Regions from separate parts of the Paenarthrobacter sp. FR1 genome, predicted to be linked through region 2. Evidence: predicted binding sites of a transcription regulator. Region 2 holds the regulator's gene; each other region holds the start of a gene.

Region 1 (10,378 bases), on a different contig from region 2:
GAGCCCACCGACCAACGTCCATTGGGTGGACGGCAGGGCCCGAGCCAGTTCCACGCACTGTGGCCATGGCGTTCCCCAGCCTCCAAGAGGTACGGCCACGTCCCAGGTCTCGGGGTCATCTGCCGCTTCGGCGACGGCGTCCAGTTCAGCTTCAGCCATGGAGCAGTTCGTTGATGACGCGTTGTCCGGCGCTGCGTTCGCGGGTTGCCAGTGAGGCCATGAGGTCCACAGCGATAGCTGCCACCGGCGCCCGGCCGTCAACGAAGGGTTCATCCAAATCGACTTCATGAATGATGGCATTGCCGTCGGGGTCCTCAACCAGGCCGAACGCGTCCGCGAGGGCGGATACGTCGCCGAGCATGACATAGCCTTCGGCAGTCCCGCTCCCGCCGGCCATCCCGAAGGTCCCGGCAATGGATTCCGCGCGCATTGCCGAGGCACCACTGGGGATCAGGTGGTCGTTAAGTGCGGCCAGCCCGTCCGGGGTCGCCCGATAGCGGTGGGTTTTGTCCTTGTTCCGGGCAAGAACACGAACGGCGTCGGCGTCCAGCTCACGCAGTCGAGTCTTCAAGCGGGACTTCTCCGAAGCGCTGATCCATGTGGGGTTCTGACCAGAGAGCAGCGCCAATGCCGCCCAAGCAGTCTTGGCCGTCCAGGCGCGGCCACGACGGGTGCCGGCCATGGCCAGGCGCTCCACCGACGAACGATTGATGAGCAACATGCGGCCAGCGCGGCCACTGGCCGTCAACTGGCCAGACTCGAGCAGGTCATGAACAGAGGCGCGAGTGATACCGAGCCTGTCCCCGGCCTCCGCGACGGTCATCCCGCTCATGTCCTGCATACACTAAACCCTACAGTCGTAGGGCTTAGTGTCAATAGTTTAATGCGGACCCTGGCGCTAATCCCTACGGTTGTGGGGATAAGTGTCAATAGTTGGACTTACCGCAGCGACCAGGAGAACCAGGCGTTGCGGTTCCCGCCTCTCACACTTGCGGGCCACTTCTTCGGTTACCTCTATGCGAGAGCTCTGCTGACGGGCAACGTTCCGTAGGCACCAGCAGACACGACATGAGCGGAGCCGACGATATTGGGACGGCCGGCGTGCTTACATTCATGCGATGACATTCATTACATCGGCAGGGAATTTCCGATCATTCGGACCAAAGTGTTACGAAAGTGTTTATCTGTCACAAAGGAGTGGTCAAGAAACACCGCCATCTGTGGAGCTAAGGAGATTCGAACTCCTGACCTCTTCGATGCGAACGAAGCGCTCTACCAACTGAGCTATAGCCCCCGGACCCGGCGTTCAACCACCCGGCCAGTGTCCCTAGGCTACAAACTTTCCCTGCGCTTTTCCAACCACGACACGAACGTCTCCGTGCCGGCGGCCTGCCCGGGGATCAGGTTGTGGCCGGCACGCAGGAAAGCGCCCATGGGACCGGGCAACGGCAGCTCGATGATCTTGCCGCGCATGCCGGTTCCGGCCTTCCACACCTCAGCCATCGCCCTCATGGTCAGCACCTCCGGACCACCCACCGTGCGCACGCTGTGCCGCTCAGGAAACGGATCCGTCAACGCCACTGCCAGCAGCGCTCCGGCCACGTCCACGGGCGAGATGGATTGGAATTTCACTCCCTTGAACGACGGAATGAGGCCAACCTTGGCGCCGGCAGCGAAGATCATCGCCACCAAACCATGGAACTGCGTAGCACGCACCACCGCAGTTTCCAGCTCAGCCGCATGGTAGGCCCGCTCCTTGTCCGCCTTGGAGACGTAGTAGGAGAACGTGCTTAGATCGCAGTTGATGATGGACAAGGCCACCGCCCGCCGGACACCGGCAAGGTGCGCGGCGGCAAGCAGGCGTGCGCCGCCGTCGGCAAATTGCCTTTGGGCTTTACCGAACTGACCTTCCAGGCAGTCAATAACGACGTCGGCACCAGCCACAGCGGCCGCCAGCCCTTCGCCCGTGGTGACATCGCCCGCTAAGTAGGTGGCGCCGTCGTGACGCTTCTCCGATCTGGAAGGCGGCACATGGCGACTCAAGACGGTTACCGTGTGCCCCGCCGAAAGAGCGAGACGGACAACCTCACGACCAACCTGACCCGTCCCACCGGCAACGCAGAGGGAGGTCATCGGCGGCTATGCGCGGCGGCGCTGAAGGATGTTGTCCAAGTTGCTGAGTGCGCTCTGGCCCTTGACCGACGCAACTGCCACCGTTGACGCGACTGGCTGCTCGCCAGCCTGCTTCAGGACGGGCTTGCCAACGGGCTTGGGCGCCTCGGGAAGATCCAAGGGTTCGGGAGCGGGCCTGGGCGCCTTGGCCGCATCAACATACGTGGGCTTGGGAACCGCCACCGGCTCCCAGCTTGCGCCCTTGACGCCCTCGGCGGCCTGAGCGGATTCGTCGCCAGCGGCAACAGCGACAGCCAATGCGGCCTGGCGAAGTTCCACGGCGGACAGACGGGCAGCCTCGCGGCTGCTGGCTTCGGCATCGAAGACCGGCGTGTCCTTCGATTCGACAGGCTGGTCCTTCGGCAAATAGCGCGCAGGCGTAGGAATAGGTGAGGCCTGTGCGGCCCGGCGGGCACGGCGTTCGCGGAGATCCCTGAGGGCGAGCCTTCGCAGGACGACGACGGCCACTACCGCACCGATGAGTGATACCAACGGCAACCACACGGATCCGGTTCCAAAGATACGGAGAACGCCGGAAATCACTGCGGTCAGCAGCAGCGCGAGGCCGGCCAACGCCAACGTGCACCGTGCATAGCGGATGGTGAAGGGAGTGACCGGAGCTTTTCGAGCAGACGACTCAGCCGTGCGGGATTCCTGGGGCGACGCCTGTGCTTTGCTGTGCATGGTCTCCATCGGTTTCTCCTGCTGAGGTGCCAAAGTCAGTACCACCCCTGCCTGCGCGTCGTCTGGTTCATCATCAAATGCCTCTGCTGGGACAGCGGCCGCTTGGACTTGTTGCCGCCTGTTCCGCAAAACGTAAGGCGCCACCCAAACCATCCACAGCGCAACAGTGACCACAAGTATCACTGAGCTGCTGAGAGGGAAGTCCACATTCAAAACCGTAGAAGCAAATCACCGGGGGTGGCGGCATTGCGACCGGTGTGTCGTGGTCGAGTCCGCAAATGACTGGAGATACGGCCAAAAAGGCCCATGACCTGCCCGTTTATCCTCTGAGCCACCGGCGCAGGAGTCCCTCCGGGACTTCGTCGGACGTGAGCGCGAAGGAACGGTGATCAGCCCACTCGCCATTGATGTGCAGGTACCTTTCGCGGTAGCCCTCATCGCGGAATCCAAGCTTCTCCACCACCCGCAGGCTGGGTGCATTCTCCGGCCTGATGTTGATTTCCATCCGGTGAAGCCCCAACACCCTGAAGCAGTGATCGGTTGCCATCGCAACCGCCGTCGGAGCGATACCGTGCCCGGCTCGTTCTTTATCAACCCAATAGCCCAGTGTGGCCATCATGGCCGAGCCCCACACAATGGATGACACCGTCAGTTGCCCCACGATCCTCGGCTCCCGGAAGCCGGGCGTGCGCTCAACAATGAGGAAGGGCAGCGCCGTCGCCTGACGGGCCTGATCATTCAGGGACGCCACCATCTGGCGGTAACTGGGCAGGCGTCCACCCGGGGCCGGGTTGGACGCCTCCCACGGCGCCAGCCACTCACTGTTCCGCGAACGGACTTCGGACCACTCCCGCTTGTCGCGGTATCGGATGGGCCGCAGAATCAGGTCTCCGCTTTCCAGCGTCACCGGCCAGATCGCAGAGCCGTACATGCGGTGTTACTTGGGAAGTGCGGCAGTGAAGGTCGGCAACCACTCGCGCAGCTCGGGACCGAGGTCCTCGCGTTCGCAGGCGAGCTCGATGCAGGCCTTAAGGTAGCTGAGCTTGTCACCGGTGTCGTAGCGGCGGCCGCGGAAGACCACGCCGTACACGCCGTAGCCCTCACCTTCGCCTGCAGCGAGCACTTCGAGGGCGTCCGTCAGCTGGATCTCGCCACCACGTCCGGGGGCCGTCTTCTCCAGGACATCGAATACGGCCGGGTGCAGCACGTAGCGGCCGATCACGGCGAGGTTCGACGGAGCTTCTTCCGGAGACGGCTTCTCCACGAGCTGCTTGATGCGCACGTGGCCCTCTTCACCGATGTCCTCGACGTCGGCGCAGCCGTAAGCGCTGATCTTGGAAGGCTCCACCTCGATGAGGGCAACCACTGAACCGCCGGTCTTCTGCTGGACGGCGATCATTTCGCTCAGCAGGTCTTCGCGGGCATCGATCAGGTCATCACCGAGCAGAACGGCGAACGGCTCGTAGCCGACGTGCTGCTTTGCACGAAGGACAGCGTGGCCGAGGCCGTTAGGGTCGCCCTGGCGAACGTAGTGGATGTCGCCGAGGTTGGTGGCGGATTGGATGGCCTCAAGCTTGGCGGTATCGCCCTTTTCCGCCAGCGTCGCTTCCAGGGCCGGGACACGGTCAAAGTGATCTTCCAGGGCGCGCTTGCTGCGTCCTGTGATCATCAGGACGTCGTGCAGACCCACCTTGACCGCTTCTTCGACGACGTACTGGATGGCTGGCTTGTCAACCACGGGCAGCATTTCCTTCGGCATCGCCTTTGTTGCAGGGAGGAACCTGGTACCAAGACCCGCTGCGGGGATGACGGCCTTACGGACAGCATTGTTATCGAGAGTCACCGGACTAATCTAACGGAAGGAACACATCAACGGCTAAACCCTCGCCGCGCCGGGAAGCGCATTTTAGTTTCCACTACGGACAGCCCCCGCTGTTCGACCGGCATCACGCGAGCTTCAGGATCGGATACACATGGCAACGAAGGAAGACATCCGCAGTAGCCGGCGCCTCCAGCGGCGGACCCTCGCACCCGAACAAATCCTGGCCGCGGGCGAGGCGATCGCGCAGCACGGCGTGGCGTGGGCGGAGACAATCTCCCCCGGCCCGGCAGCCACTTATGCGGTCTATGTCGGGGTGGCTTTCGAGCCGCCCACGCTGCCGCTCATCGAGGCGCTCCACAAGGCCGGCCACCGCGTACTCCTCCCGGTCTGCGAGCCGGGCAGGCAGTTGAGTTGGGTGTATTGGACACCCGCCACACTGTTCGTGCGGTCAGCTTATGCTCCGATCGATGAACCCGAAGGCGAACGACTGGAAAGCTCCGTGATAGCCGGGATTGCGGGCATTTTCATGCCGGCAACAGCGGTGGACAGGGACGGTAATCGGATCGGCCAAGGTGGCGGCTACTACGACCGGCTCCTCCAGGGCCTCGACGCTTCCGGCCAGAGGCCGCCCACCATCGCTGTGGTGTACGACGACGATCTGTTGCCTTCTGGTTCCATTCCCGCCGAAGCCTTTGATCGCCCTGTGCGGGAAGTCCTGACACCCTCCGGTGTCGTCCGGCTGGACGACACCGCCGGGACAGTGTGACGACCTTGGTGAGTTCCGGCACATCCACTGGCACAGGCCAGCTGGCCGGATGATAGAATTGGCACTCAGGCCCTGCGACTGCTAATGCGGATTATCTCCGGCACTGCTGCACAGGACCTGAACCTTGTCCTGAAGGAGGAACTCAGTGCCCACATACGCATACGCCTGCAAAGACTGTGACCATGCCTTTGACATCGTCCAGTCCTTCTCTGACAGCTCCCTGACGGAGTGCCCCGAATGCAAGGGCGCGCTTCGCAAGAAGTTCAACAGCGTTGGCGTTGTCTTCAAGGGCTCGGGCTTCTACCGCACTGACTCCCGTGATGCCAAAGGCAGCACGGTTTCCGCTGCCCCGGCAGCCCCTGCAGCCACGTCCTCTGCCCCGGCGGCCGCCCCCGCAGCTGCGGCCGCGGCCAGCTAACCTGACTTTTTCCACATAGGCCTCCGGGGCGCTGTCTGGGGGCCAGGACTGCTGGCTAACGTGGCCGCATGCCACACACCTCACCAAGCACGCTTCTGGCCCGCTCCGAACGCTCAGCGGCCTCCGCCGCCCGGCCCAGGGTCCGCCGATCCCAAGCCCATCGCTCCGTTTCCCCCGGCAGTAACGTCGCCGGGGGCACCCGCAATCAGGCGCGGGGCAGTGGTCACCGGCGAGGCTTCCGACGCAGATGGACGTCCTGGATCGGACGCAACCGTCGTCTCACGGTTGCCCTCTTACTGTGTGTGGCCGCCGGCATCGTCGTACAGCAACTGACTCCAGCGTCCGAGCAGCGAGTCAGCGTCCTTGTCGCAGCACGCGACCTTCCTACGGGTGCCGTCCTCACCGCGTCCGATTTCACCCGCGCGTCCATGCCACCTGACCTCGCCATCTCCGGCACACTGGTGGATGCTGAGGCCCTGGTTGGCCGTCAACTCGCGTCGCCCCTCGGCAAGGGCCAAGCCCCTGCCGAGTCCAACCTTCTGGGACCGGGGCTCCTCACCGGAGCACCTGTGGGCACTGCAGCTGTGCCGCTTCGTATGGCCGATCCTTCATCCATCCAGCTACTCTCCCCCGGCCAGCTGGTGACTGTGGTCCTCACTGCGGCAGGCTCCTATGACGAGTCCAGGCAGAGCCAAGTGCTGGCCGGCCCTGTTCCGGTGCTGTGGACCTCATCCCAAGGCGGGAAGACTGGGGAATGGCTCGGAACGAGCGACACCGACGGGCTGGTTGTGGTGGCGGCCGATCCCCAACAAGCAGAAAAGCTTGCCGGCGCGTCAACGCAGGGCAAGCTTTTCTTTGTGTTGGTGAACCAGCAATGACCAGATCAGCAACCGGGAGCCATTCAGCCCCAGTGCGGGGGCTTTTGCTCCTTCAGCCACTGCTCATGGTCGTAGCCTGCCTCGTCGCCCCATCGACGAGGGTCGTCTTCGGCAGCCTTGGTGGGAAGAATACCGCCGGAGCTGGGCTTCACCCCTGCTCCCTTCGCGTCTGCAGCGTCGCTTTCTATGCTGCTGAGTGATTCGCCGGATTCTTCCACGGAACTGTCTTCTGCCTCTGTTCCCCGTGCCGTCATTGGTGCTTCCTTCTTGTCCTCAGCGACGTCGGAGTCGTCGCCGGCAGCGTTACTGGATTCGCCGTCCGCCCGTCGGGCCGAACTCCGGCCGAACGTTGGCTGCGCATGGTCCAGATTCAATTGTTCAACATCCATGTCCAGGAAGCCATGCTGAGGCGAGGCCGCAGGCTGCGGAATGTGGTTCTCGAGCCCCAGGTAAGAACCTATCCGATCAGCGCAGGAGGACGGGTCAGTGAAGACCTCAATGGTCCACAGCGACATGTATCGCCACCCCATGCGCTCCAGCAGTTGCGGCCGCAACCGGCTGCGTTCGCGGACACTCATGCGCCTGTAGCGTTCGGTGCCATCGGACTCGATGGCAACCGGCGTAGGGATCTCAGCGCCCTCCCTGCCAATCGTGTGCACAGGGTCAGCCGCCGCCGCGATGTCCAACACGCCATCGTAGAGGTGCCAGACACGGGCACCCCGGGCGCGCAGGCGTTCCCCCAAGTCAGCTACCAGGGGGTCCTCCCCCAGGGCCTGCTCACTGGCGACGGCACGGGACGCAGGTGTTCCGAGGTTACTGTTTCCGGAGAGCTCCCGGTCCAGCAGTTCGTAGAAGTCCACCGCACCGTGGGCAAGGCGGTCAAGATCCAGGTCCTCAGGCCGGAAGCAGCTCAGGACGTGCATGGAACGGCGGGCGCGGGTCATCGCCAGGGCGAAGCGGTTCCGCCCGCCTTCCACGGACAGCGGACCGAAGGAATGAAGCGCGCGGCCATGCGGAGTCCGGCCGTACCCCAACGAGAAAATAACGTGGTCCCGCACAAGGCCCTGGGCGCGCTCAAGGTCCACCACCCGGAAGGACTCAGGACCGGCGCCAAAGAAAGCAGACAGCAAAGAATGGTTAGGCAACTGCAGCCTGATGGCCTCGCCGATCCGTGCGGCGTGACGCAGGCTGGCCGTCACTACAGCCAAGGACGTGCGGGGCCTGAGCCTGGCGTGTTCGAAGACAAGGTCCACTACGCGGTTGACTTCGGCGGTGACGGACTCCACACCCTCATGGTCAGCCCCGGGGAGTCCGGTTCCGTCGGGAATGTACTCCACATGGATTGAGCGATCCAGCCCCGTGACCGAGTTGCCATCGGGCAGCCGGCGGAGGCCGCCGTCGTAGTAGTTCTTGCTTAGCTGAAGGATCAAGTCCTCATCCACCGCGCGGTACACCCAGTTCAGCTGCCAGGTAGGCAAAACCCTGGCCAGCGCCTTGAATGCACTGTCCACATTCTCGTGGTTGGCCACGCCGGCAACCGGCGGTTCCACTGCCACACTGAACGTCCGCGCGTTGGCGATCTTCGCATCACCGAAGGCAACCACCTGTTGCGCCCGGGCAATGGCGGGGAGAACGGCCTGCAGGGACGTGGATTCGGCGTCGATGATCACTACGGCGTCAAACTTCTGCTCTGCAGGAAGTACGCCGGTGAGCAGGTACGGGCTGACCGACCACACCGGGACCAGCAACGGCACCAAGTCCGGAGCTTGTGCGCTCAGGGCCGGCAAGGTGACCCGTCCATCCTTCAGCAACGCACGAAGCAGCTCGGCCTGCCGTGGATGTTCCAGGATCCCCTGGCGCCACTTCTGGGCCAACTGCCACCGAAGCCGGGCAGCGCCACTGGCGATGTGGGCCTGATCCGCAAGGCGGTACTCGGCCTCAAGTCGACGCAGGGAGTCGCCGTCGGACATAGCGAGGTAATCATCACCACTGATCATGGCCTCCAGCGCGGACTGCCACCACGCCAGGTCCAGCTCGGCGGCCACCGACGAGGCGGGTACTTCTCGCGCGGCGAGGTCGGCAAGCAATTCGCCAAGGCCATGCTCGCGCATTTCCTCGATCAAGAGCGTGCGCTCGGGAAGCGTCTCCAACGTGGCGGTATCCGCGACAAGCCGTTCCAACCGCTCCATGAGCTCCAGGTAGGGCACTTCGTGGAGGGACCCTCCAGCAGATGTGTGCTTCAGGGCCTCACCGAGGCGGCGCAATTCACCATCAAGTTCCCGGTACAAAGATCCAAGATCCGCAAGCCCGGAAGGCACTGCAGGATGGCGTTGCGTGGTGGCGTAGCCCGCCCACAGGGCACGCTGCTCCTGGACCAGGACCAGGGAGCTGTGAAGGTCTGCGATGTGAACGCCGGGCCGCACATATTCCTTCGCCACCCTCCGCAGCCTTGAACGCTGCATGGATGGCATCTCCAGGTTGCGCTCACGCCGCCAGGCAGAGCTGGCTGTAGCGGAAATGAGGTCGTGGACCGGCCGGTCGAAGATGTCGGGCGTGAACTTATCCAAGCTCTCCCGCACGGCGATCAGCAATTCCAGCTGGGCACCCCACTCACTGAGTGTTTCTCCCAGCCTGATCTCCGCGTGATCGGAAACCTGCTTCATACGGTCCCGCAGGACGGGGAGCTTCTCCTCGGCCAGGCGTGCAAGCTGTTGCGCTTCCTCGGTCTCCTTGCGGGTAACCAGGCGGGCGCCGTACCAGGGGCTTGAGGTGGAAGCCCTGCTGAAGCTGCCCAGTTCGGCAGCCCGACGCAGGCGCCCAGCCAGCTCCTCACGGTCCTTGATGTTGTCCAGGACGCTGCGCTTCAAACGAACAGTGGTTGATGGCGCGGGGTGAATGGACGTCAGCTCTGCAAGCGACTGCATCGCCTGATACGGCGAGCACCCCCACCGCTCACGGACGTTGTGCAACGAGGCGACGTGGTCCATGAGGGCGTGACGGTGTCCGGTCAGGGTCTGGTGGAGATTGCCCAGTTGTGGTTCAAGGGCTTTCTCGTTGCGCATGATGGCCCGGACCAGTTGGCCCTTGAGCTGCTGCGGCGTGGTGCCGTTGCCGGGACGGAAAAGCATCGAATCCAGGCCAAGCGATTCCAGGTGGGCGGAGAGACCGGCGAGGCTGGACTGCCTGTCCCCCACCACCAGCACGGACTTGCCTTCGCTGACCAGGGCGCCGATGGCGTTGATGGCCGTCTGTGTCTGCCCGCTTCCCGGAGGGGTGCTGACCACCAGGGAGTCCCCGGCGCGAACGGCATCCACCACGTACTGCTGGTCCGTGTCTGCATCAAGCAAGAGAAGTTCATCAGCCGGGTCCCTTTGGTCCAGGCTGGAGAACCTGCCGGCTTTGATGGACTCCGGTTCAATGTCGCCGCCATTGGCTGCCGTAGCGAGCGCGGCAACGACTGGGTTGTTGGTGTTGATCCAGGGATCGTCCAGATTCCCCGAAAGGTCGGCCAGAGTGGTGACCAGCAGGTTGAACTCCACCTCGGCGCCGTGAATGGGCTGAACCAGTGTGGACAACCGGTCCAGGACCGGTTGGGGATCGAGCCTGGCCGTGTTGTAGGCCATGCGGGCTACGGCGTT
Region 2 (9,430 bases):
AAGATCACCGTGTTGTCATCAATGGCATCCACATAGTTCTTCTGGTTCAGCGTCTTGGGCCGGATGGTTCTGCCCCTGCTGGACAGAATGTTGTGTGTCAGGACATCTGCGGGGCTCTGCACCGACTGGCTCTTCAACAGCGAGACGAGCTGCTGGAGGACGTCAGGTGTAACCACGGTTCCCTTGGCCACGAGCCCGCGCACTTCCTCAAGGAGACGCATGATGCGTGAGATGACGGCTGAAGGGCCTGTCATTGAGAGCTCATTGCCCCGGACATGGAAATTGACGTCCTGGAACTGTTCCTCAATGAACCGCAGGGCTTCGTCATGGCTGCCCAGCGAGTGAACCATCTGCTCGGAGTTATCGAACGTGACAACTTCCGTGCGCGTGCCCGGTAACGAATGCGGGAACTCAGTGGGTGGCTGGTTGCCGTTTCCGGTCCTGAGCCGCCCGTTCAAAGATTCACTCATAGTGCTGGCCTAAGGGCCTGATCTCCTCCGGTTGGTCGTATTTACCCCATCGATTCGACATTCTGGCCGCCTACGAGCGCCAGCCTTGATGCCGGAATGTCTTCAATCCTACGCCAGCGCGGCCCGCCATGAACCCCCAATCGCGCGCCCCCTCAAGGCCTTCGGCGGAATGCCGACATATTGTCTCAACTCTGCATCAAGCGGGTATCAATCATGTTTCAGTTGGCTGCAGTCCGCACTATCCCGGCCGACCGCCGTCGACGATGTGCCAAGCTGGCATAGCGGGTGGAATCAGCACCCCGCAGCCCGGCCCCTGCGGCAGCGGCTGCCGACCATCCAAGGCAGGACAGGAAAACCCCATCACGGAGCCAGCAAGCAACGGAAACGGCGCACGCAAGCGGACCAAGTCCGCCATTGCCGCGCCGGCGATGCTTGCCGTCTTGCTGCTGACAGGCTGCATCGCCAATGGCAACGGCAGCCAAGCGACCCCCAGCTCGCCATCGCTGACGGTCCAGGAGGCGCCGGCGAGCAATGCGCCGTTGGAGACGACACAGGCGTCCACCAAGATTCCGGTTTATTGGATCGGACGCAGTAAGGAAGAGGTCTACCTCTACCGCGAGTTCAGGGACATTTCCGGCGACGGAAACCCGGTGACCACGGCATTGCGGATCATGATGGCTCAAAAGCCCTTGGACCATGACTTCTTTACCCCCTGGCAGGAACCGAGCAGCCTCGCGAGTTCCATCTCGGGAAAGAACGTCATCACGGTCGATATTTCCCGCGACGCCTTCAACTCGAACCTCGACGCCGGCATGGCCCAACGTGCGGTCCAACAGCTCGTGTACACGGCCACCGCGGCCGCCTCATCCTCGGGACTCATCAACTCCGGCCAGCAGATCCAGGTGGTCATCCTGGTTGACGGGCATAAGGACTACATGGCGTTCGGACAGGTGCAGCTGGGTGAGCCCCTGGCGCGCGATGCGTCGCTGGTGGCCCCACTCTGGATCATAGATCCCCAGGAAGACACCTCCATGCCCACGGGCTTGGTCAAGTTCAACGGCCGCAGCACCGACAGTTCACGGCCAATCGATTGGCAAATCCTCCAGGACAACGGCAAGGGTGAGAAGACCAGCCTTCTCACGGGCCAGACCAAGGCAACGGGCGAACCCGGACAGTATGGCCTCTTTGCCTTCGGCGCCACTTTGAAGGCCGGCAAGTACGAACTTCGGGTCTCGCAGGTTGATGATGCCGGCAACACCATCGAAACGAGTACGGACACCCGCTTGTTCAGCGTCGGCTAGGCGCCGAGGGCCTGGTGGGCGCCGCGGCGCAGGTCACCAACGCCCCAGAACATCGCTGGCAAGCACGACGGCGGCGGGTCCTGCCGTCGACGACCGCAGGACATGGTTGCCCAACAGTGCCGTGACGGCACCGGCGTCGCTGAGCCGTGTCACCTCTCGTGGTGAGATTCCGCCTTCCGGTCCAACGATCAGGAGTACCTCGCGTGAAGACCCGACACTGGCTCCACGCAACGCTTCCGACGCCGTCAGGACAGTTCGCAATGGATTCTTGGCATCCTCATGCAGGATGACGGCCAAGTCAGCAGCGGCGACGGCTTTTGCCAGGGCGCCGGTGTCCAGCATGGGCCTCACCTCAGGAATCCATGCCCTGCGCGCCTGCTTGGCTGCGGCAGTGACCACGGACTGCCACTTGGCATGCGCCTTGGCGGCTCGATCACCTTTCCACCGCACAATCGCGCGTTCCGACTGCCACGGAACAACGGCATCAATTCCCAGTTCCGTGGCTGTCTCGATGGCGAGTTCGTCGCGATCGCCCTTGGCCAGGGCTTGGACCAGAACCAGGCGGACTTCAGGTTGCTCCTCGAACACCACGTCCGATGCCGTCACCGTCAAGGTGCTGGACCCTGCCTCGGCGACAGTGCCGGTTAGCCGGGCCCCGGCACCATCGGCAATATCCACCGGCTCCCCCACGGCCAGGCGCCTGACCGTCACGGCATGGCGGGCTTCAGGGCCGTCCAAGACGAACGTGGAACCCGGGTCCACGTGGGCGAGGCTCCCGGCCGCGGTGAAGAAAACGGGATTGCTCACCGCTACAGGTTACCGAGCTTGTCCCGCAGCTTGGCGAACATGCCGCCGCTCGCTACAAGCTTCCCTTCCGTGAACTGCTCCCCGCGAAGCTTGGCAAGCTGCTGCAAAAGCTCTTCCTGGGCGGGGTCCAACTTAGTGGGCGTTTCCACGTGCAGGTGCACCTTGAGGTCGCCTCGACCGTAGCCGCGGAGGTGGGTGACACCCAACCCCTTGAGCGTGATGATCTCGCCGGACTGGGTGCCGGCCTTCACATCGATGTCCTGGGCGCCATCGAAGGTTTCCAGCTGGAGTTCCGTTCCCAGGGCGGCGGCCGTCATAGGCACACTGAGGGTGGCGTGGAGGTCGTCGCCCTCACGCATGTACATGGAGTCGTTGTTGACGCGGATCTCCACGTAGAGGTCGCCGGCAGGTCCACCGGCCGGCCCTGCTTCGCCTTGTCCGGACAACTGGATACGCGTGCCCGTTGCGACGCCGGCCGGAACCTTGATGGTGAGGGAACGGCGGCTGCGGATGCGGCCCTGTCCGCTGCACTCGTTGCAGGGATCCTTGATGACGGTGCCGAAGCCTTCACACGAACCACAGGGAGCGGTGGTCATGACCTGGCCGAGGATGGACCGAACGGCACGCTGGACCTGACCGCTGCCACCGCAAATGTCGCAGCGTTCCGGATGGGTACCTGGCCGGCAGCAGCTTCCGTCACACGTGGGGCAGATAACCGCGGTGTCCACTTCAAGCTTCTTGTTGACGCCGAATACAGCATCCTTGAGATCGATGCGGACGCTGATGAGTGCATCCTGGCCGCGACGAACACGCGAGGCCGGCCCGCCATGGCCGCCGCCCCCGCCAAAGAAGGTGTCGAAGATGTCCTGGAATGCGAAGCCCTGGCCGGAGTATCCGCCACCGAACCCGTTGTCGGTGCCGTTCTCATTGCCGGTGGCATCGTAGACGCGGCGCTTCTGGGGGTCCGACAAAACCTCGTAAGCATGGGTCACGGCCTTGAATTGCTCCGCGACATCTTCGCCCGGGTTTACGTCCGGGTGGAGTTTCCGCGCCAACTTGCGGTACGCCTTTTTGATCTCTTCCCCGGTGGCTTCCGGCGAGACTCCCAAAACGTCATAGTGGCTGCTCAAAGTCGGTATCTCTTCCTTGTTGTACTGCGGATGTTTCCTCGGGTCGGCGGTCAGCCGCCGAGAATGCGTGAAAGGTAACGGGCCACGGCACGAACTGCGGCCATGGTGGTGGGATAATCCATTCGCGTGGGGCCCAGGATGCCCACCTTGGCACCTGAGCCATAACCGGTGGCCACAACGGAGGCCTCTGCCAAACCGTCGTAGGGGTTCTCGCGGCCAATGCTCACGGTCACACCGCGGGGATCATCCCCCATATCGGACAACAACCGGAGCATGACAACTTGTTCCTCGAGGGCTTCCAGAACCGGCCCGATGCTCAACGGGAAATCCACGTTTGAGCGGGCGAGGTTCGCAGTGCCTGCCATCAGGATGCGTTCCTCGCGGCTGGTGTCACTCAGCGCCTGAAGCCCCTGCGCCAACGTTTGCGCCAAGCTGCGAAGCTCGGGTGGGCACAGTGCAACCACAGAGGGCAGCACCTGCGGCAACAGGGCCAGTTGCGTGCCGGCGATGCTGCCGAGGAAACGCGAGCGAAGAAGCATCAAGGCCTCGTTGCCCACATCCGAGCCCGCGTCGATGACCTTTTGGCCGACGCTCCCGGTGTCCGCAATGAGGACAACAAGTACTTGCTTGGGGGCAAGGAGGACGAACTCCACGTGGCGTACCAGCGCTCGGTTGGAGTGCGGATACTGCACGACGGCGACCTGGTTGGTCAGTTGCGACAGGAGCCTTACCGTGCGCTCCAGAATGTCGTCGATGTCATCAGGGCCCTCAAGAAGCGAGTGGATGGCCCGACGCTCGGCGGCAGAGAGCGGCTTCACTTGCGAGATCCGGTCGACGAACAGCCGGTAGCCCTTGTCCGTGGGAATGCGTCCCGCACTGGTGTGCGGGGCCGCAATCAAGCCTTCTTCTTCCAGGACTGCCATATCGTTGCGGATGGTGGCGCTGGAAACGCCCAGATGGTGCCGTTCGACGAGGGCCTTGGATCCAACAGGCTCCCGGGAATGCACGTAGTCTTCAACGATGGCACGCAGCACTTCCAATTTGCGTGGCTCACTCATTGCTCCACCTCCTGACGACTGCCGTGGTCCCTGCGACCGGTCACGCGGGATCTCGAATCGGACCACCGCTGTTAGCACTCAACATGCCCAAGTGCTAACAAGTCTAGTATGAGCTACCCCGTTGCTAGCATTGAAACCGCCCACGGCACATATGAGCGCATGGGCCCGGTAGCGACTGCGGCCGGTTCTGACTTCCAGCACAAAGGTAGGAACTCCTTGGCTTTCGACAACTGGGGCCCGCAGGATTTGTCCGCTCCTGCCAAACGCCAACTGCCCGAGGTGGCCGTCCAGCGCGGTATGGTCCTCGAAGATGTCCAGTCGGGCTGGGTCGGCGAAGTCACCCGCGTGGAAAAGTCCGGCGGAATGCACATCGTGTCCCTTGAGGACCGACGAGGGAAGACGAAGTCGTTCCAGCTCGGATTTGGCTTCCTGCTGGAGGGCCAGGCCATCCGTCTGCTTCCGCCTGCCGCGCGCCCTCCCGCGTCAGCACTTCCTGCCGGACGAACGGCCTCGGGCTCCGTGAAAGTGCAAGGCAGCCGCGCCCAGGTGGCCAAGGCCAGCCGCATTTGGGTGGAAGGCAAGCACGACGCCGAACTCGTCGAAAAAGTCTGGGGTGACGATCTGCGTGTAGAGGGAATCGTCGTGGAACCCTTGCATGGCGTGGACGACCTCAAGTCAGCCATCGCCGATTTCAGTCCGGGACCGGACCGTCGGCTCGGCATCCTGGTGGATCACCTCGTGACGGGCTCCAAGGAGTCACGCATCGCGGCCGAGGCCATGACAGTCCCCGGCGCCGTGGGGAACGTCTTGATCGTGGGCCACCCTTACGTGGACGTCTGGCAGGCAATCAGGCCCAAGGTCCTGGGCATCGAGCAATGGCCAACGGTCCCGCGAGGCATTGACTGGAAGACCGGGATTCTTAGCGCGTTCGGCTGGCCGCACGCGACCGCCGAGGATGTTGGCCTGGGCTGGCAAAGGCTCCTCGGTGCAGTGCGCAGCTATGCCGACCTTGAGGCATCATTGCTGGGCCGCGTAGAGGAAGTCATCGACTTCCTCACCGTCCCCTGAAGCAACGCCCGCCGGGAACCGCGCTGGCGTGCCATCGGGGCGTTGGTCCCGGGAAGCACGTTGGTGCCGGTATTCTGGGACAGCAACACCGCAGCATCTTTTAACAGCAAAGGGAAGACACCGTGGCAGAGAACGCTCCTGAAGAACCGGGCAGCGCCGCAGGCCGGCCCCAGTACCATGGCGCGCCTGCCAACGCACTCCCGCTGACAGCCAGTGAGGACAGGCAGTGGGCTACGCTGGCGCACTTCGGCGGAATTCTGGGCTGCCTGCCGTCGCTGCTCATCTACTTGATCTTCAGGGACCGCGGACCGTTCACGGCCCAGGAATCCAAGGAAGCGCTGAACTTCACCCTGCCGCCCACCATTGCCGCCGTTCTGGCGAACATCCTGGTGCTGCTGCCCGTAGTGGGCAATGTCTTTGCTGTGATCGCCACCGCCATCTGGGTTGCACTGACGTGCTTCTCCGTCTCGGCCGGAATCCGGGTTAACCACGGACAACCGCACCGTTACAAGCTCAACCTGCGCTGGATCAAGTAGTGTCCCCGGCGCCGACGGACGGCGCTATTCGGGCAGGATTCGGCGGACCACTGCGTCGGCCAGCAATCGCCCCTTCAAGGTGAGCACCAGACGGCCCCTGAAGGCTTGAACCGGGTCCACCAGTTCATCGGCGATCAGCCCTGCCATCGCGTGCCGCCCAATCGTGTCCAAGGCATCTACGGCAAGACCTGTCCCCAGCCGCGCCTCCAACATGATGCGCTCGACTTCCCGGGTATCGGCATCGAGGTTTTCCCGGCCTGCGGCCGGCGAACTTCCTGAAGCCAACCGTCCCGCGTAGGCAGTGGGGTGCTTAACATTCCACCAACGAACGCCTCCAACGTGCGAATGGGCGCCGGGGCCAATCCCCCACCAGTCATCGCCACGCCAGTAGGCCAGATTGTGCCGGCACGCTTGTTCGGGCGACCTGGACCAGTTGCTGACCTCGTACCAGCTCAAACCCGCTTCTGAGATCATTGCGTCGGCCAGTTCGTACTTGGCGGCATGGTCGTCGTCGTCAATTCCCGGCACTTCACCGCGGCGGATCTGGGCAGCAAGTTTAGTGCCGTCCTCCACGATCAGCGCGTAGGCGCTGATGTGATCGGGTTGGTAAGACAAAGCCGTCTCAAGCGACAATTGCCAATCCGCCATGGATTCCCCGGGCGTACCGTAGATCAGGTCCAGGCTGACCGCGAGGCCGGCCTCACGCGCCCACTGCACAACGAGCGGCACACGACTGGGGGTATGGGTGCGGTCCAGCACCTTCAGGACATGCGGCACGGCAGACTGCATGCCAAACGAGACCCTGGTGAAGCCGGCGTCAGCCAGCACCTTCAGGGACTCAGGGGTTACGGAATCAGGGTTGGCCTCGGTAGTCACCTCGGCGCCGGGTTCAAGCCCCCACTGCCCGACGGCGGCACGCAAGATCCGGGCCAAATCCTCGGCTGGGAGGAGCGTGGGAGTCCCACCACCGAAGAAAACGGTACCGAGAGGCCGCCGCGGCAGGCCCGAGGCATCAAGGGCCCCAGCCGCGAAGTCAAGTTCGGAAATAGCCGTGGAAGCGTAGGCATCCTGCGAGGCACCGCCACCGAGTTCCGTGGCCGTGTAGGTGTTGAAATCGCAGTAGCCGCATCGGACGGCGCAAAACGGGATATGGACGTAGAGCCCGAACTTGCGGTGCTCGACGCCGGCCAACACCTGCGGAGGCAGTATGCCATCCGCAGGTGCCGGATCGCCCAAAGGTAGGACGCTGGGCATCTACTTCTTGGCCTTGTCCTTGGACTCGTCAGTGGTCAGGGCTGCGATGAATGCTTCCTGCGGCACTTCCACGCGACCCACCATCTTCATGCGCTTCTTGCCTTCCTTCTGCTTTTCCAGCAGTTTGCGCTTACGGGTGATGTCACCGCCGTAGCACTTGGCAAGAACGTCCTTACGGATGGCGCGGATGCTTTCGCGGGCAATAATGCGTGATCCAATGGCAGCCTGGATGGGCACCTCGAACTGCTGCCTGGGGATGAGCTCGCGAAGCTTACCGGTCATCATCACACCGTAGGCGTAAGCCTTGTCGCGGTGTGTGATGGCGCTGAAAGCATCCACTTGTTCGCCCTGCAGGAGGATGTCGACCTTGACCAGGTCGGCGACCTGCTCGCCGTCGGCCTTCCAGTCCAGCGAGGCGTAGCCACGCGTCTTGGACTTCAGGAGGTCGAAGAAGTCGAAGACAATTTCGGCCAGCGGGATCCAGTAACGGAGTTCAACGCGGTCCTCGGACAAGTAGTCCATGCCGCGCATCTGGCCGCGGCGGCTCTGGCAGAGCTCCATGATGGACCCAACAAACTCGTTGGGCGCGAGGATGGTGGCGGAGACCATAGGCTCACGAACCTCGGAGATTTTGCCCGTGGGGTACTCGCTGGGGTTGGTGACGTGAATGACCTTCTTGTCCTCGAGGGTCACCTCGTACTCCACGTTGGGAGCGGTGGAGATGAGGTCCAGGTTGTACTCACGTTCGAGTCGCTCACGGGTGATTTCGAGGTGCAGAAGCCCAAGGAAGCCCACACGGAAGCCGAAGCCCAGTGCAGCTGACGTCTCGGGCTCGTACACCAGGGCGGCGTCGTTGAGCATCAGCTTTTCGAGCGCATCGCGAAGGACGGGATAGTCCGTGCCATCCAGGGGGTACAGGCCGGAGAAGACCATCGGCTTGGCATCTGCGTAGCCACTGAGGGATTCCGACGCCGGTTTGGCCAGGTTGGTGACGGTGTCGCCGACCTTGGACTGGCGGACATCTTTCACACCGGTGATCAGGTAGCCCACTTCGCCCACGCCGAGGCCCTTCGAGGGTGTTGGCTCCGGGGAGCTCACACCGATTTCGAGGAGCTCGTGCGTTGCCCTGGTGGACATCATCTGGATGCGTTCGCGCGGGTGGAGCATGCCGTCCACCACACGGACGTAAGTAACCACGCCGCGATAGGTGTCATAGACCGAATCGAAAATCATGGCGCGGGCCGGAGCATCAGGATCGCCCACGGGCGCGGGGAGGTCGCGGACAATCTTGTCCAGCAGCGCCTCCACGCCAACACCGGTTTTACCTGACACCTTCAGGACGTCCTCGGGGTCGCCGCCGATCAGGTTGGCCAGTTCCGCCGCGTACTTCTCCGGCTGGGCGGCCGGGAGGTCGATCTTGTTGAGCACAGGAATGATGGTGAGGTTGTTTTCCATCGCCAGGTACAAGTTGGCAAGCGTCTGGGCCTCAATACCTTGGGCCGCATCCACCAACAGCACCGCGCCTTCGCACGCGGCAAGCGAGCGGGAGACCTCGTAGGTGAAGTCGACGTGGCCGGGAGTGTCGATCATGTTCAGCGCGTAGCTGTTGCCATCGAGTTCCCACGGCATGCGGACAGCCTGGGACTTGATGGTGATGCCGCGCTCACGTTCGATATCCATACGGTCCAGATACTGGGCCTTCATGTCGCGTTGCTTAACGACGCCGGTGTACTGCAGCATGCGGTCGGCCAAGGTGGACTTACCGTGGTCAATGTGGGCAATGATGCAGAAGTTCCGGATGATGGC
Region 3 (10,378 bases), on a different contig from region 2:
CACGGGTTCCGTCAGCCAGGACCGGTTGGCCGTTGGACACCCCAGCCAGCCTCGGGGCCAAGTGGACTCCGGCCGCAACCAGATCCTTGGATTTGGTCCTGATCAGCGGAGCAGCCATGGATTTGAACCCCGGAGCCGCTTTGCGACCAATGGGCGTGTTGAGGTTCAGGACGTAGAGCCCCAGGAACCGGACCACGGGCAGCGCAAAGCGTGCGGCCGTCCGACCATGCCGCATCGGCATTTCGGCGCTGGGCTTACCGGCGAGCTGGGTGGGATGGTTATGTCCGACTTCGAGGGCGATCTCCGCTCCTGAATTGCCCAATCCCACCACGAGCACAGGACCTTCCCGCAACTGCCCGGGGTTTTTGTAGTCCTGGGAATGCAGCTGGAGTATTGCCGGATCCAGCTCTCCAGCGAACGGCGGCCGCTTGGGGATGCGGTGCCCTCCAGTGGCGATCACTACGTTGCGGGCGTGCCAGATCCGGTTGCCCGCCCTGATGGTGAAGGCCTCACCGTCCCGGTTGATTTCGTCCACGCGGATGCCTGGAACAAAGGGGAGGTCAAAGCGGCGAACGTAGTCTTCCAGATAGTCAGCCAGTTGGTCTTTGGTGGGGAAGGCCAGGCGGTCGCCGGGGAAAGGCGAGCCTGGGAGTCCGTCATACTTGGCGGGTGTGAAGAGCCGCAGCGAGTCCCAGCGCAGACGCCAAGCGTCCCCGGGCCTGTGGTTTTGGTCCAGTATGAGGAAGTCCCTGCCTTCCTTGGCCAACCAATATGCGAGCGCGAGCCCGGCCTGACCGCCTCCCACAATGACGGTGTCCACCACTGGATTCTGGTGCGATGACATGGTCGTTTCCTTTCTTGTTTGCCAGGATCAATGAGCCAAATGCGGTTCGTGAACAACTGCTGGAGAGGTTTCCGGACCCTCAAGCTGCCCATCACCGGGCATCTTCCGGTATCGCAGGCACCACACGAGCATCAGTGCCGATGCCACCACGTAGAAGGTGTGCAGCAACCACACCGGACCTGCCGGGAGATCAAAGACATACAACGAGTGCACGACGTTGGCGACGTTGGTCAGGGCCATGTTGCCCAGGCTGTATGACGCCAGGTCCTTCGTTCGGACTGCCTTGAGCAACATGGGCAGCATGCTGGCTGCGAAGAGCACGGTGGATACGGTGCCGGCAAGCAGTGGAATGTTCATAAGGACAAGCTATGAGCCCAGCCCTCTGGTCCGCGTCGGCAGAATGGCCCATTCATTGCACTGCGGCATGGGTATTTCTGCGCAGGAGGTGTGGAGCGTCAGCGGTGCAGGCCGTGCTGGAAGGCGTAGCTCGTCGCCGCTGCCCTGGATGGCACCGCCAGCTTGGAAAGGATGTTGCTGACGTGGCGGGCGATGGTCTTTTCACTGAGGTACAACTCCCGGGCGATGGTCCGGTTGGAGTGTCCGTCGGCAATCAGTCGAAGGACTTCCAGCTCGCGGCCGGTCAGCGGGGATATGTCCTTGCCCGTTTCTCCAGTGAGTTCCAGGACCTCGGCAACCGCCGGGGTTGCGCCGAGGTCGGCGAACTCAGCCTTGGCGGCCTCGAACTCCATGGCGGCAGAGTCTTGGTCGCCCAACATGGCGCAGGCACGCCCCGCGAGGACCCTGCAGCCGGCGGCGCCATAGGGAGCCTCAAGGCTGTACCAGAGACGCCACGCCTTCCGCGCCGCGGCCAAGGCAGCGCCCGCGTTGCCCTCTACGAGCAGCACGCTGGAGTCCCCCTGTGCAGCGAGTGCTTGTTCCAAAGGCCTGCCCGTGTCCCGAACCGGTGCCCCGAACTCGTCAGCGGCCGCACGTGCCGCTTGGAGGTCGCCGGCGGCAAGCTCCACTTCGACCACCGCAGGAAGGAGCCGACGGCGGTTGGCCGGGTCTGCGCCCGACATCGCCCGGCGCACCATGGCCTGGGCTTGCGGTTCCTTGTGCTGTCTGACGAGCATAAGAGCCAACCCCGGCAATGCTTCGAAACCGGTCTGGCCCGCCTTGGTATAGGCCGAGGCTGCTTCATCAAAACGGCCGGTCAGCCGAAAGACTTCGCCTTGCAAGTACCAGGCGCCCCACGTCGCTTCAGGGTCCCCGTGTCGCGATCTCTCCTGTGCGATCCTGAGCGCGATCAGGGCGTCGTCGTAGGCTCCATGAAGCATGAACAACTCGGCTCGGTGTGACTGGCACTGCCCGCTGAACATGACCATGTCCGGCTGCTGCCCGCACCAGCGCGCCAGGGCAGCTGTCCATTCGTGGGCACGCTGCACATCCAAGGTCAGGCGGCAGCTGCCGATCACGGCGCAATAGATGATTCCCGAAGGGATGGGCGAGACTTCCCCTGCCGTCACCGATACCATCACCTCGTCCAGGAACTCGAGGCCTTCATCCGGGAAACCCAAAGAGATCCGGGCCGTCCCAACGCCCAACTGTCCCAGGGCCGTCAGGTCGCGGTCGTGGAACCGTTGTCCCATTCCCAGGGCACGGCTGAAAAGCTCGTTGCTGGTTTCCGGGTTCCCTCCGTAGAGCGCTCCCAATGCGGACGGGATCAGGAGGTAGCCCTCAGCTTCCGTGGGCTCAGCCAAGCCCTCCACCAGATGCTTGGCGCGGGACAACCATCCCGAACCCCGTGCCGGTTCTCCGAGGTTCATGAGATACAGCACCAGCCATGCGGCGCAGCGGGCCGCTCCCGGAATGTCCCCCACGGTCACGTACTCGTCGTGGGCCCGCGTCAGGTAGGCAACGCCCTCGGATTCCTTCCCCAGGAGCATGGCCACGGACGCCACCAACTCAATGTCCTGGGGAGGCAGGCCGCCCTCGGCATCCGCCCGGGCGAGGCAATCAAGAGCATCGCTCCAGCGATGCTCGGAGAACGCCGAGCGTCCGAGGTCCAAGGTAGTGACCGGCATCATCGTGACTCATCCCGCGACCGGGAACACCCGGTTGGCGCACCCAAGCCGCCGTTATAGCGTCAGGGTACCGCCGCCGTCGTACGCCGACAATAGCCGCCTCGCGCAGGGCTGGAGACAGCAGAAACCCCGGCCACGGGGACGTGACCGGGGTTTCCTTGGAACAGGCTGTTAGTGCTGGTGGCCTGCGTGTGCGTCTTCTTCCTCGGCCGGCTTCTCGGCAACCAGGGTCTCGGTGGTGAGAACCAAGGCAGCGATGGAAGCGGCGTTGCGGAGTGCGGAACGGGTGACCTTGACGGGGTCGATCACGCCGGCGGCAATCAGGTCCTCGTACTCGCCGGACTTGGCGTTGAAGCCGTGGTTGGCTTCCAGCTCGGAAACCTTCGCCACCACTACGAAGCCGTCGAAGCCGGCGTTCTGGGCGATCCAGCGCAGCGGCTGGACCAGGGCGCGGCGGACGATGCCTACAGCTGCTGCGGCGTCACCTTCCAGGGCCTTGACGGCGGGTGACTCGTCCAGTGCCTTGAGGGCGTGGATGAGGGCGGAACCGCCACCGGAAACGATGCCTTCTTCGAGGGCTGCACGCGTGGAGGAAACAGCGTCCTCGATGCGGTGCTTCTTTTCCTTCAGCTCAACCTCGGTGGCTGCGCCAACCTTGATCACGCCAATGCCACCGGCCAGCTTGGCCAGGCGTTCCTGCAGCTTTTCCTTGTCCCAGTCGGAGTCCGTCCGGGTGAGCTCAGCACGCAGCTGTGCGACGCGGTCGGCAACATCCTGGGCCGTACCGGCGCCATCAACGATGGTGGTGTTGTCCTTGGTGACCGTGATGCGGCGCGCGGTACCGAGCACCTCGAGGCCAACGCTGTCCAAGGTCAGGCCCAGGTCCGGGGAGACAACCTGTGCGCCCGTGAGGGTGGCGATGTCCTGGAGCATGGCCTTGCGGCGGTCGCCGAAGCCCGGAGCCTTGACGGCAACGACGTTGAGCGTGCCGCGGATGCGGTTGACGATCAGCGTGGACAGGGCTTCGCCTTCGATGTCTTCAGCAATGATGAAGAGCGGCTTGTTGGCCTGCAGCGCCTTTTCCAGCAGCGGCAGGAAGTCCTGCAGTGAGGAAATCTTGCCCTGGTTGATCAGGATGAGGGCGTCTTCGAGGACGGCTTCCTGGCGTTCTGCGTCGGTGACGAAGTACGGGGACAGGTAGCCCTTGTCGAACTGCATGCCTTCGGTGAGGACCAGCTCAGTCTGCGTGGTGGAGGACTCTTCGATGGTGATGACACCATCCTTGCCAACCTTGCCGAACGCTTCGGCCAGCAGTTCGCCAACTTCGTCGCTCTGCGCGGAGATGGCGGCGACGCTGGCAACCTGGGTGCCTTCGACTTCGCGTGCGTTCTCCAGGAGGCGGGCTGCGACGGCTTCAACGGAAACCTCGATGCCACGCTTGATCTCGCCCGGAGCGGCGCCGGCAGCAACGTTGCGCAGGCCTTCCTTGACCAGGGCCTGTGCCAGCACGGTTGCCGTGGTGGTGCCGTCGCCGGCGACGTCGTTGGTCTTGGTGGCTACTTCCTTGGCCAGCTGGGCACCAAGGTTCTCGTAGGGGTCGTCAAGCTCGACTTCGCGGGCGATGGTGACGCCGTCGTTGGTGATCGTGGGAGCGCCCCACTTCTTGTCCAGCACGACGTTGCGGCCGCGCGGGCCAAGCGTCACCTTGACAGTGTTGGCGAGCTTGTCGATACCGGCCTCGAGAGACCGGCGGGCAGCATCGTTAAAAGCAAGCTGCTTTGCCATGGTTGTGTCCTTTCAAGACAGAAAACCCGCACCGCTGACGGGTCGGAATGATTCCAACGCGGCGGCGGTGCGGGGCTCCAGGAAGTTACTTTACGACGATCGCAAGGACGTCGCGGGCGGACAGAACGAGGTACTCGTTGCCGCCGGTCTTGACTTCGGTTCCACCGTACTTGGAGTAGATGACGACGTCGCCAACAGCTACGTCAACCGGTACGCGGTTGCCGTTGTCATCGAAGCGGCCGGGGCCGATTGCAACAACTTCGCCTTCCTGCGGCTTCTCCTGCGCGGAGTCCGGAATTACCAGGCCGGAAGCCGTGGTCTGCTCTGCTTCGAGCGGGCGAACAACAATACGATCCTCAAGAGGCTTAATCGAGACCGACACTCGGACTCTCCTTTTCATGAGCTGATTCATGGACTAAGAACTAGGGTGCCGAGGCGTACAACCGTCGTCGCGGTGCCGGTGAACGCTTGGCGTGGTTAGCACCCTCCCAAGGAGAGTGCTAACAAGACTCTATGTAAGCCGTTAGCACTCGGTCAAGGTGAGTGCCAGCATTTCGTCATGGGTGAACGCCGCTCAGCGGCCCGTGAGGTCGTCCAGATCGTAGTCCTCGCCGTCGTCGTCCTCGTCGATCGGGGACGCGCCGCGGTTGAGATACAGCACCACGGCGGCGGCAACAGCTACGACGCCGGAGGCCACCAGGGCGATAATCCCACCGATACGGGCCCCACTATAGAGCTCGCGAATCTCCCGCGCTTCGTCGGTGGCATCGTTCACGCTCTTGCCCGAGACTGAGTAGGCGGCTGCATTGAAGGAGTCCAGCGCGAAAATGATGATCAACAAGGCGATGCAGACTACGGCGATCACAGCGCCGACGATGAGGGCCGGGCGGGCATACTTGGTCAAGGCGGAGGGCTGTGGAGCTGCGTTGTCTTCCATGAAAACAACCCTATCCGGCTGATTCGCCGGTCACGTTGTCATATCCCGCGACGTTAGGCTTGATTCCATGCCTCACGCACCGCAGGAACAGATCGCGCCCTTGCTGACCACTGAAGGATGGGAACTTCTTGCCTCGCTGGGGCCGTACCGGGAGGCCGACGCTTTCAGCGTCAACGCAGAGCTCCGGAAGGCGGGCCACTCCCCGGAACTCGTGGCCGCCGTCCTGACCCAATCACGCTTGCGGACCCGCGCCGAGGCCAAGTTCGGTGAGTTTGCCCGGCAGATGCTGTTCACGCAGGCGGGGCTGGAGCAGGCCACCCGCCTGAACGTGGCGGCCCGCCACGCCGAGCGCTTCGCCAAGGCCGGCATCGTCCACGTTGCCGACCTCGGTTGCGGCCTTGGCGCCGACTCCCTGGCGATGGCTTCCATGGACATTGCGGTGACGGCGGTGGAGATGGATGAAACCACCGCAGCTTGCGCCACCATCAACCTCATACCCTTCCCGCACGCCACCGTGGTTCACTCGGATGCCACCTCGGTGGAACTGGACGGGATCGACGGCGTGTGGTTGGACCCCGCCCGGCGGACAACATCCTCGTCCGGGACCAAAAGGATCTGGGATCCTGAAGCGTTTTCCCCTCCCCTGTCCTTCGTTGAGAACCTGGCGGCGACCGGGCGCGCAGTGGGCGTGAAGATGGGCCCAGGCATGCCCCACGACTCCGTGCCCAAGGGGTGCGAGGCACAGTGGGTTTCGGTGGGCGGTGACGTCACGGAAGTCACGCTGTGGTTCAACGCCGTGGCACGTCCCGGAATCCGACGTGCCGCACTGCTGATTGGCAGCCAGGGCGCCGCCGAAATCACCAGCGGTGAGGATTTCGACGGCGGTCCGGTAGCCGCCGTCGGGCCTGTTGAAGGTTTCTTGTACGAACCGGATGGTGCGGTGATCCGCGCCGGACTCGTGGCAGACGTCGCCGAACGGCTGGGCGGGCATTTGGTGGATGAACACATTGCCTATATCTGTGCCCCGGAACTCCACGACACCCCCTTTGCCCGCGCCTACAAGGTGCTGGAGGTCATGCCCTACAACGTCAAGGCCCTCAAGGCCTGGGTGAAATCGAACGGCATCACCGTACTGGATATCAAGAAGCGCGGCACGGCAGTGACACCCGAGGAATTGCGGAAGCAGCTTCTGCCGGCAAAGCCCATCAAATCCAAGGACGCGAAAACAGCCACCCTGGTCCTCACCAGGATCGGCGAGGAAAGAGTGGCTGTTGTGGTGGAACCGGTGACTGCCCAGGCATAGGGGGCGTTATGCGGTCAGCGTCGGGAGAATTCCGATGCTTCCCGAACCTGCCCCGGCGTCGGGCGCACGCCGGTGTAGAGGACGAACTGTTCTTCTGCCTGGATGGCGATGACCTCGGCCCCGGTGATGACCGGCTTGCCCGCAGCGCGAGCGGCGGTGATGAGGGGCGTTTCGGAGGGAAGGGCCACCACATCGAACACCACCTGCGCGGCAGCGATGGTGGCATCGTCAAAGGACTGGGCGGTTTCATCTGCGCCTGCCATGCCCAGCGGGGTGACGTTGATGATCAGGTCCGCGGTGGCTCCGTTGACGTCGTCCTGCCAATCGAAGCCGTAGAGGTCGGCGAGCGCACGGCCGGTGGTTTCGTTGCGGGCCACGACGGTGACGGCAGTAAAACCGGCGTCCCTCAGGGCGGCTGCAACAGCTTTTGCCATTCCCCCGGCGCCGCGGAGCAGGACGGTGTGGCCGCTGGGGACTTCGTGGTCCTGCAGGAGGCGGGCAATGGCGATGTAATCGGTGTTGTAAGCGGTGAGGACGCCGTCGTTGTTCACGATGGTGTTCACCGAATCGATGGCCTTGGCCGACGGATCCATGACGTCAACCAGCGGGATCACCGCTTCCTTGTAGGGCATGGACACCGCGGCACCCCGGATCGGGAGGCCGCGGATGCCCGCCACCGCAAGGGTGATGTCCGCGGGGGCGAAGGCCTTGTAGACAAAGTTCAAGCCGAGCAGATCGTACAGATAGTTGTGGAACCTGGTCCCGATGTTGCTGGGCCGGGCCGCGAGCGAAATGCACAGTGACATGTCTTTGTTCAGGATTGGCATTCCCCCATTAAACAACGGGCTGTGCCTAGCCCTGCCGCGCCTTCATCCGCGGGTTGTTCTTGTTGATGACGAACGTACGTCCACGCCTCCGGACGATCTGAGCTCCCGGAATCTTCTTGAGGGCTCGCAGCGAGTTCCTGACCTTCATGGTGTTTCTCCTTGTGTTGATGGTGTTGGTGGTGTGGCCTAGAGTGCGTCGCTGAGTTCCAGGGGGTCGTCCCAGACGCCGGAGTCCATGGCCATCTCGGCCTCAGTGAGTTGGCAGCCTTCCAGGAGTTCGCGGATCTCATCAGGGTCGATGTCCTCGGTGCGCCCGGTGACGGCGAGCACTGTCCCCCGGTCACCATGGCTTGGGTGCCAGTCGAGGAAGGCGTCGACGTCTCCCTTTCCCGCCGCGCCGGTATCCGCAATTGCCGCCTCCGCGGAATCGGCCATCCAGCTCCCGGTGCTTTCGAGCCAGACACGGGGACCAATGCCTTGGACGGCTATCCGCTTGGTGGGAGCGGACGCGATCCAAAGCCTGCCCCGCAGCCAGTGCGTGCCTACAGCCAGGTGTGGCAACGCCTCACGGAAGCGTCCCGGGTGAAGCGGCCGGGCGGCCCTGTGCAGCACGGTCCGGAAGGAACCCGCTGTATCGTTCGCGGGCACCCGCACGACGCCGGGCCGGTTGCGGGCCGCTGCTTCGGCGTCGTCGAAGCACCCTGGCTGGAAATCGTCGGCTGCCCCGACGACGGCTGCATGGGGCGCCAATTCGCCCAGCAATTCCACCCCCGTCAACCACTTTTGCGAGCCTTCGCGAGGGTCCCCCGCCAACACGGCGCCCAAACCCGGGTGCACCATCACGGTGTCCACCTGCCCGAACTCCCCGATCAGGAACTCGCCGCTGGTCCGCTCATCCTGGGGCATGGAAGTAAAGCCGGACTCAAACAAGGTGTGCCGGTCCCAAATCTGATCATCCAACTCAGCGGGATCAAGGGCCAGCACCGCGTTATCCACCACCGCCGGGCGGCTGAGGCCGCGGCGCAGCTCCGCCACAGCCATCCCTGCCGCCACGCCTGGCGGCAGTCCGAGGACTATGTGGTCGAAACCGCACGCGGCGAGGCGCTCCGCCGTCGGGACCACATCCAGCCGAACGGTGCAGCTGAGGCAGCCATGTTCCAGCAGGGTCGATTCGCGCTCGAACAATTGGCCGCCCCGGTATACGCGCCGCAGGACCAACGAACCATCCAGAAGGTCATGGAGGACCACTACCGAATTCGTGTGGGTTCGGCCAAGCCTGTCGGTGGCTGCCTCACGGCATTGGCTGTCCAGGGAACTGACGACTGTGAGGTGCATGACTCGACTCTAATGCGAACAGTTCTCATTAGCAAATTACGGCTCATTGCAGGTGTTTCCGTGCCGCCATCGCGGGCGTTCCGGCTGCATTAGACTTGATCCGACCGCTGGCGGCCCCGCAGCGGGGAACCGTGTCCGGCTGAAACAACATCAGGCCGGAAAGTACACCATGAGGGGACTACGTGCAGATTGATTTTGCGCCATCCAGGCAATCGACACTGGGTGTGGAATGGGAGTTGGCGCTCGTCAATGCACGCACAGGGGAATTGGTATCCGTCGCGAACGACGTCCTGAAAGGCGTAGCGGCAAACCACCCCGACCTCAATGAGGACGATGAGCACCCCCACATCAAACGCGAACTGCTCCTCAACACCGTGGAACTGGTCACCGGAATCTGCGAAACGGTCAAGGACGCCAAAGAGGACCTCAGCCGCTCCCTTGCCGCCGTCCGCGAAGTCACCGACTCCATGGGCGTCGAAGTTTTCTGTGCAGGCAGCCACCCGTTCAGCCCTCCCCTGCTCCAGCCCGTCACGGACAAAGAGCGCTACGCCAAGCTGATAGAGCGGACCCAATGGTGGGGACGCCAAATGGTGATCTACGGGGTTCACGTCCATGTGGGCATCGATCGCCGGGACAAGGTCCTCCCGATCCTTGACGGCTTGGTCAACTATTTCCCGCACTTCCAGGCGCTGTCAGCGTCCAGCCCGTTCTGGGCAGGCGAGGAAACCGGCTACGCGTCACAGCGTGCACTGATGTTCCAACAACTGCCTACTGCCGGACTCCCGTTCCAGTTCGAAACCTGGGAGGCATACGAGTCCTACGTCCAGGACATGTTCACCACAGGTGTCATTGACGCCACGTCAGAAATCCGCTGGGATATCCGGCCTGTTTCCAACCTGGGCACCATCGAGATGCGGATCTGCGACGGCTTGGCCACCCTTGAGGAAGTGGGCGCCATAGCTGCCCTGACCCAGTGCCTGGTGGACGAGTTCTCTTCCATCCTCGACGCCGGTGGCACCATCCCCACCATGCCGCCATGGCATGTGCAGGAGAACAAATGGCGCGCGGCACGCTACGGCATGGAAGCCATCATCATCCTGGATGCCGAAGGCAACGAACAGCTGGTCACTGAACACCTCACGGAAACCGTTGCTCGGCTGGAACCTGTAGCCGCCAAGCTGGGGTGTTCAGAAGAGTTGGCCGATGTCCTCAAGATCATCGAACGCGGGGCCAGCTACCAGCGGCAGCGGCGAGTGGCAGCAG

The links. Region 2 encodes HrcA, which represses chaperone genes, less so after heat shock. Its sites were predicted from a motif close to TTNGCACTCGNNNNNNNCGAGTGCNAA; they were not measured.
Region 1: the regulator HrcA is predicted to act here: its motif matches at 5,503-5,529, upstream of ACR30Z_RS02170 (FmdB family zinc ribbon protein).
Region 3: the regulator HrcA is predicted to act here: its motif matches at 5,237-5,263, upstream of groES (co-chaperone GroES).

Annotation. Positions count from the first base shown of each region.
Region 1 covers NZ_JBPFSF010000001.1:459,268-469,645, forward strand. Annotated here, with positions in the region: gene ACR30Z_RS02130 (hypothetical protein) at 1-159, opposite strand, end outside; gene ACR30Z_RS02135 (helix-turn-helix domain-containing protein) at 152-841, opposite strand; tRNA gene ACR30Z_RS02140 (tRNA-Ala) at 1,222-1,294, opposite strand; gene ACR30Z_RS02145 (SDR family oxidoreductase) at 1,333-2,133, opposite strand; gene ACR30Z_RS02150 (hypothetical protein) at 2,140-3,030, opposite strand; gene ACR30Z_RS02155 (GNAT family N-acetyltransferase) at 3,176-3,787, opposite strand; gene galU (UTP--glucose-1-phosphate uridylyltransferase GalU) at 3,794-4,699, opposite strand; gene ACR30Z_RS02165 (5-formyltetrahydrofolate cyclo-ligase) at 4,830-5,444, shown strand; gene ACR30Z_RS02170 (FmdB family zinc ribbon protein) at 5,590-5,862, shown strand; gene cpaB (Flp pilus assembly protein CpaB) at 5,931-6,740, shown strand; gene ACR30Z_RS02180 (AAA family ATPase) at 6,764-10,378, opposite strand, start outside.
Region 2 covers NZ_JBPFSF010000006.1:110,746-120,175, forward strand. Annotated here, with positions in the region: gene ACR30Z_RS13335 (PhoH family protein) at 1-470, opposite strand, end outside; gene ACR30Z_RS13340 (GerMN domain-containing protein) at 734-1,771, shown strand; gene ACR30Z_RS13345 (16S rRNA (uracil(1498)-N(3))-methyltransferase) at 1,805-2,578, opposite strand; gene dnaJ (molecular chaperone DnaJ) at 2,581-3,708, opposite strand; gene hrcA (heat-inducible transcriptional repressor HrcA) at 3,759-4,766, opposite strand; gene ACR30Z_RS13360 (DUF3097 family protein) at 4,983-5,834, shown strand; gene ACR30Z_RS13365 (DUF4870 domain-containing protein) at 5,957-6,370, shown strand; gene hemW (radical SAM family heme chaperone HemW) at 6,395-7,624, opposite strand; gene lepA (translation elongation factor 4) at 7,625-9,430, opposite strand, start outside.
Region 3 covers NZ_JBPFSF010000001.1:488,915-499,292, forward strand. Annotated here, with positions in the region: gene ACR30Z_RS02255 (flavin-containing monooxygenase) at 1-844, opposite strand, end outside; gene ACR30Z_RS02260 (hypothetical protein) at 872-1,201, opposite strand; gene ACR30Z_RS02265 (LuxR C-terminal-related transcriptional regulator) at 1,300-2,928, opposite strand; gene groL (chaperonin GroEL) at 3,100-4,713, opposite strand; gene groES (co-chaperone GroES) at 4,799-5,095, opposite strand; gene ACR30Z_RS02280 (hypothetical protein) at 5,288-5,650, opposite strand; gene ACR30Z_RS02285 (THUMP-like domain-containing protein) at 5,718-6,953, shown strand; gene ACR30Z_RS02290 (shikimate 5-dehydrogenase) at 6,968-7,780, opposite strand; gene ykgO (type B 50S ribosomal protein L36) at 7,806-7,928, opposite strand; gene ACR30Z_RS02300 (GTP-binding protein) at 7,967-9,115, opposite strand; gene ACR30Z_RS02305 (glutamate--cysteine ligase) at 9,298-10,378, shown strand, end outside.